2 regions of the Streptomyces sp. NBC_00239 genome follow, and region 2 is predicted to be linked to the other one. Evidence: predicted binding sites of a transcription regulator. Region 2 holds the regulator's gene; the other holds the start of a gene.
What was found. The regulator HspR, encoded in region 2, represses chaperone genes until heat shock. The targets are predictions, from matches to a motif close to TTGAGNNNNNNNNNCTCAA.
Positions count from the first base shown of each region.

Region 1: the regulator HspR is predicted to act here: its motif matches at 1,918-1,936, upstream of lon (endopeptidase La).

Region 1 covers NZ_CP108095.1:2,957,050-2,960,454, forward strand. Annotated here, with positions in the region: gene lon (endopeptidase La) at 1-1,895, opposite strand, end outside; gene OG764_RS12790 (hypothetical protein) at 2,073-3,405, opposite strand, start outside.
Region 2 covers NZ_CP108095.1:4,010,598-4,014,002, forward strand. Annotated here, with positions in the region: gene OG764_RS17615 ((2Fe-2S)-binding protein) at 14-328, opposite strand; gene OG764_RS17620 (helix-turn-helix transcriptional regulator) at 677-1,693, shown strand; gene OG764_RS17625 (heat shock protein transcriptional repressor HspR) at 1,832-2,278, opposite strand; gene dnaJ (molecular chaperone DnaJ) at 2,289-3,405, opposite strand, start outside.

The DNA.
Region 1 (3,405 bases), 1.1 Mb from region 2:
AGCGAGGCCTCCACGTAGAGCACGTCGCCGCCGGCGCCGGTCACGGCGAGGCCGGTGGCCACGCCCGGCACCGCGGTGCGCCGCTCGGCCGGGTCCTGCGCCGACTCGGGCACGTGGTGCGGGCGGCCGATGAGGCCGCGCAGGTCGTCCCGGCCGATCGCGAACGGAAGCTCCCGCTCGCCCAGTTCGTGCTGGGCGGCGGCCTTGCGCAGCAGCCGGGCCAGGGACCGCTCCAGGGTCCGCACGCCGGCCTCCCGGGTGTACTCCCCGGCGAGGCTGCGCAGTGCCTCCTCGGTCAGGGACACCTCGTCGGCGGCCAGTCCGGTCCGCTCCAGCTGGCGCGGGAGCAGGTGGTCGCGGGCGATGACGACCTTCTCGTCCTCGGTGTACCCGTCGAGGCGGACCAGTTCCATGCGGTCGAGCAGGGCCTCGGGGATGGCCTCCAGGGCGTTGGCGGTGGCCAGGAACACCACGTCGCTGAGGTCGAGCTCGACCTCCAGGTAGTGGTCGCGGAAGGTGTGGTTCTGCGCCGGGTCGAGCACTTCGAGGAGGGCTGCGGCCGGGTCGCCGCGGAAGTCGGAGCCCACCTTGTCGATCTCGTCGAGGAGCACGACCGGGTTCATGGACCCGGCCTCCTTGACGGCGCGCACGATGCGGCCGGGCAGCGCGCCGACGTAGGTGCGCCGGTGGCCGCGGATCTCGGCCTCGTCGCGGACGCCGCCGAGGGCGACGCGGACGAACTTGCGGCCCATGGCGTGCGCGACCGACTCTCCCAACGAGGTCTTTCCGACCCCCGGCGGCCCGACCAGGGCCAGCACGGCGCCGCCGCGGCGGCCGCCGACCAGGCCCATCCCCCGGTCGGCACGGCGCTTGCGGACCGCCAGGTACTCGGTGATGCGTTCCTTCACGTCGTCCAGGCCGGCGTGCTCGGCGTCGAGCACGGCCCGGGCGCCCCGGATGTCGTAGGCGGCGGCGTCGTCGGTGCGCTCGTTCCACGGGAGTTCGAGGACGGTGTCGAGCCAGGTGCGGATCCAGGAGCCCTCGGGGCTCTGGTCGCTGGAGCGCTCCAGCTTGTCGACTTCCTTGAGGGCGGCCTCGCGGACCTTCTCGGGCAGGTCGGCGGCCTCCACCCGGGCCCGGTAGTCGTCGGACTCCTCGCCCTCGGGGTCGCCGTTGAGGTCGCGCAGCTCCTTGCGCACGGCGTCCAGCTGACGGCGCAGCAGGAACTCGCGCTGCTGCTTGTCGACGCCGTCCTGGACGTCCTTGGCGATGGACTCGGCGACGTCCTGCTCGGCGAGGTGGTCGCCGAGCTGCTTGACGGCGAGCTTCAGGCGGGCCACCGGGTCGGCGGTCTCCAGCAGCTCGATCTTCTGAGCGGTCGTCAGGAACGGCGAGTAGCCGGAGTTGTCGGCGAGGGCGGAGACGCCCTCGATCTGCTGCACCCGGTCGACGACCTGCCAGGCGCCGCGCTTCTTGAGCCAGCTGGTGGCGAGCGCCTTGTACTCCTTGACCAGTTCGGCGACCGAGCCGGGGAGCGGATCGGGCACGTGCTCGGCGACGGTGTCGCCCTCGACCCACAGGGCGGCCCCGGGCCCGGTGGTGCCGGCCCCGATCCGCACCCGGCCGCGGCCGCGGATCAGCGCGCCGGGGTCCCCGTCGGACAGCCGCCCGACCTGTTCCACGGTCCCGAGCACGCCGGTCGCGGCGTACTTCCCGTCGATGCGCGGCACCAGCAGCACACGGGGCTTCCCGGTGCCGGCCGCGGCCTGTGCTGCTTCGACGGCCGCGCGTACGTCCGCGTCGGACAGGTCGAGCGGCACGACCATGCCGGGCAGCACAACCTCGTCGTCAAGCGGCAGCACGGGCAGAGTGAGCGGTACGGACGTCGAAGCCATGATCTTCCCTCCGGCAGTGAAGTTGAGCTATGCCGACTCAATGCATCTGCGCGCCCCGGTGTTCCCCAACTCCCGTTCGCCGTCGGCGAACACCGCGTCCGGGCTGCTCGCAGCCCCGGTCGCGAGCGGGGTCGGGAGCCGGCGCGGGTGGGCGTCGGGGCAGGTCGGCAGCCGGGGTCAGGGGCAGGTGCCGGGGCGGGCGTACAGGGAGACGCGGGCCCCCCGGACCTCGACGACCGCGCACAGCTCGAAGTCCGCGGCGAGGGTGCGGCGCTTGACGGCCTCGGCCGGGACGGCGTCGAGCGGCTGGTCCGGCGGGTCGGACAGGGCGACGATGCGGGGCGCGGCCAGCATCGCCGCGCGCACGTCCGCGGCGGGCCGCTCGGTGCCCTGGAGGGTGCGGGAGGCGGCCGGGGTGCGGTCGAGCGCCACGTCGTCGAGCGAGGCGTGGACGGCGGGCGAGGACAGGAGCCACTCGCGGCGACGGGCGGGCAGGAAGAGCACGGCGTCACCCGGCCGGGCCAGCTCCCGTACCGCCCGGGCGGCGGCCGGTGCGTCGTCCTTGCGGCTGTCGGGGGTGCGCAGCCACCAGGACCAGGGCAGCACGAGCAGCGCCAGCAGCAGCGCGGCCCACCACCGCCAGGGCCGGGCGGCGGCCAGCAGGACCAGCCCGGCCAGCGCGTAGAGCACGTACCGGTCCACGTACCAGGGGTGGACGGCCCGCGACAGCACCAGCAGCACGCCGGGCGGCACCAGCAGCAGCGGCAGGGCGGCCCGCGCCACCCCTCGGTCGGCGCGGCGGGCGAGCAGCAGCCCGCAGCCGGCGACCGTCCCGTACGCCGTCCAGTCCGCCCACGACGGGGGCCCGAGCCAGCCCAGCTGGGCCTGCGCCTGGCGGGCGCTGACCACGGCGAGCGGCGCCACCAGAGCGAGGACCAGCGCGGCGCTCCACCGCCAGGCCCGGATCCGCCAGGCCCCGCAGGCGTGGGCGAGGAGCGCCAGGGCGGCGAACTCGTGCAGCCAGCAGCCCAGCCCGAGGACCAGGACGTACGCCGTCCAGCGGGCGCGCAGCAGGAAGTAGCCGGACCAGACGACGGCCGCGGCGACCAGCGCGTACGAGCGGCCTTCCTGCGCGTACATCTGGAGGGGCGGCAGGACGGCGTAGAGCAGCCCGGCGGTCAGGCCGGCGCGCGGTCCGGCCAGCAGCCGTCCGGTCGCGGCCACCCCGGCGGCCGCCAGCGCGGAGCCGAGCACGGACGGCAGCCGCAGCGCGGTGGGGCCGCCGTCCCACAGGGCGAACACCCCGTGCATCAGCAGGTAGTACAGGCCGTGCACGGCGTCCACCTCGCCGAGCAGGCCGAGGAGGTCGCCGAGCGGGCGGTGCGCGACCTGGACGGTGACGGACTCGTCGCGCCACAGGCTCCCGCCGCGCCCGATCCCCCACAGTCCGACCGCGCACGCGGCGAAGACGGGCGGCGCCCACACGGCCCGGTCCCGGGCGGCGGACCCG
Region 2 (3,405 bases):
CGGGGGAATCGCGTCAGGCACTGCGGGGGGTGGCGGTGGTGATGTCGGGTTCGAAGAGCTGGTGGTCACGCTGATCCAGATTGACGAAGACCATTCCGTACCGGATTTCACACCGGACGGGCTGCGGTGCGCCGCGGGGCCTGCGCAGGCACCGGTAGGCGCGGACGTCTTCGTCCTCCTCGCGGACGACGACGATCGGCTGGCCGAACAACGTCACCATCAGGGAGTCGCCGGCGTGGGGGATCGCCGTCACGAGATCCACGAACTGCCAGCCGGAGCGGTACGCGGAAGCCATTTCCCTGCGGAAGGAGCGATCGTCAGGAGTCATGCCGTCATCCCGGTGGTGGAGGTGGCCGCATCCGCGTCCGCCGCGCCGTCGGAACCCTCCACCGGGGCCGCGGGACGCCAGCCGCTGTCCAGAGGGCTCGCGTGCCATCCGCTGTCCGGAGGGCCACCTGCCTCGGCATGATGGGTTCCAGCCACACCCAGGGTGGCTGCCTCGACAAACCCCCCGCAGGCCACAGCCGAGAAGATGACAGTGGCAAGCGCCGAGCGAAGCATTCTCTTGTTCATGGTCGGCTTCGTCCTCACTTGATGAAATCCTCTCCCCCGCGAGACAAGACGATGGCTCATTCGGGCACGTCAATGCCACAGGGACGATGCATCATGTTCTTGCATGTTCAGGACCCTGGGGGGTGGAGTTTTGCCTATAAACAGCACAAAGCCGACACATCCCCACCCTGTTAGTGCCCTGTGCGGCGAGGGGACGCGCCTCTATGCCAGCGCGCTGCGCACCGGCCGCATCGCACGTGCGGACGTGAAAAACGCTCCGTGCCTACTCGAATTCGCCCTACTGCAGCCTGACCCGGATGACGTTAACTCTCTCCGTCCGGTTCCCCCGAGCGTCGCACTCGCACAGCGCCTTCACCCGATCGAGCGAGAGATCCAAGATCGCAGACGCGATTCGCTGGAGCTCACCGATGCCTTCGAGCCGTTCCTGGCCATCAGCGCCCAGAATCCGGCCAGCACCCACGCGATCACGGTCCTGGAGGGCATCGACCGCATCAACGCGGCCCTCAACCTCGCCACGGCCGACTGCCACACGGAGATGCTGACGATCCAGCCCGGCGGCGCCCGGCCCGTCATCGCCCTCACCGAGGCACTGGAGCGCGACCAGCCGCTCACCGACCGCGGGGTCAGCATAAGGACTCTCTACCAGCACACCGCGCGGCACAGCCGCGGCACCCTCGCCTACGTGGAGCGCATCTCCGCCGGGAAGGTGGAAGTCCGCACGCTGGAGGAGCTGTTCGAGCGGCTCATCATCTTCGACACGACCGTCGCCTTCATCCCGGCGAGCGACGACCGGCAGGTGGCGCTGGAGCTGCGGCACCCGGGCGTGGTCGCCTACCTCATCAAGGTGTTCGAACAGCTGTGGGCGCGGGGCATCCCGCTGCTCGACCAGATCCCGTACAACCGCACCCCGTCGGGCATCTCGGGGGTGCAGCGCTCGATCGCCCAGTTGCTCGTGGAGGGTCACGTGGACGAGGCCATCGCGCGCCGGCTCGGCATGAACGTACGGACCTGCCGGGCGCACATCGCCAAGCTGGCCACTCACCTCGGGAGCGGCAGCCGCGCCCAACTCGGCTACCTGATCGCCCAGTCGGGCATCCTCGAAGCCCCCGGGGACGGCTGAGGGCCCCGCCGGCGAACCGGTCGGGGCCCTTTGAGATCCGTACGCGAACGGCCGCGAGGCGGCCGCTCAGGGGCCCGGAAGGTCACGGGCCCGACGGGTGCCGGTCCGGTCGGCGGTCGACCGGCGGTCAGGAGGCGGTCAGTCGGCGGACCGCTTGGGCCGCCACACCACCAGCGCGCTCGTCTGCTGCATGTCCTGGTACGGGACCAGGTCGCGCCGGTACGAGGCGTGCACCTGGGCCTCCCGCTGCTGCATCGCGACGGCGGCGCCATCCACGGCCGCCGACAGCTCGGCGACCCGCTGCTGGAGCGCGGCGACCTGGTTCTCCAGTTCGATGATCCGCTTGATTCCGGCCAGATTGATGCCCTCGTCCTGCGACAACTGCTGCACCGTGCGCAGCAGTTCGATGTCGCGGGCCGAGTAGCGCCGGCCGCGGCCGGCCGTACGGTCCGGGGAGACCAGGCCGAGGCGGTCGTACTGGCGCAGGGTCTGCGGGTGCAGCCCGGAGAGCTGCGCCGCGACGGAGATGACGTACACCGGCGATTCGTCGGTCAGTTCGTACGGATTGCGTCGGCGACCATCCATGGTCATGGCGTCATGCTCCCTTCGCGGCCTGGAACAGCTCTTCCCTCGGGTCCTCGCCCGCGGTGGCGGCGCGGAAGTTCTCCAGGGCCTCGCGGGCCTTGTCGGACAGCTCGGTCGGCACCGCCACGTCCACCGTGACCAGCAGGTCGCCGCGGGTGCCGTCCTTGCGGACCGCGCCCTTGCCGCGGGCCCGCATCGTCCGCCCGTTCGGCGTGCCCGGGGGCAGCTTGAGGGTGACGGACGGGCCGCCCAGGGTCGGCACCCGGACCTCGGCCCCGAGCGCGGCCTCCACGAAGGAGACCGGCACGGTGACGGTCAGGTTGTCGCCCTTGCGGCCGAAGACCGGGTGGCCGTCCACATGGACCACCACGTAGAGGTCGCCGGCCGGGCCGCCGCGCTCGCCGGGCGCGCCCTTGCCGCGCAGCCGGATCCGCTGCTTGTCGGAGACGCCCGCCGGGATGCGGACCTGCATGGTGCGCGAGGACTTGGCCCGGCCGCTGCCCTTGCAGACCTCGCAGGGGGTCTCGGCGATCAGGCCGCGGCCCTTGCAGTCCACGCAGGGGTCGGTGAGCGAGAATCCGCCACCGCCGCCGCGCGAGACCTGGCCGGTGCCGACGCAGGTCGGGCACACCCTGGGGGTGCCGTTCTGGTCGCCGGTGCCGGCGCAGGCCTTGCAGGGTGCCTGGGAGGACATCCGCAGCGGGACCGTGGCCCCGTCCACCGCCTCGGTGAAGCTGAGCGTCACCTCGGACTCGATGTCCTGGCCGCGGCGCGGCTGGCTCCGGGTGCCCGGACCGCCCGCCCCGCCGCGGTTGAACAGGCCGCCGAACACGTCGCCCAGCCCGCCGCCGCCGAATCCGCCCGCTCCGCCCTGGGCGCCCCCGAAGAGGTCGCCCAGGTCGAAGTTGAAGGATCCGCCGCCGGCGCCGGGCCCGGGACGGAAGCCGCCGTTGCCGAACAGCGCGCGGGCCTCGTCGTACTCCTTGCGCTTCTTCGGGTCGCCGAGGACGTCATTCGCCTCGGAGATCGCCTTGAAGCGCTCCTCGGCCTCGGCGTTGCCCTTGTTGGCGTCCGGGTGGAACTCGCGGGCGAGCTTCCGGTACGCCTTCTTGATCTCGGCCTCGGTG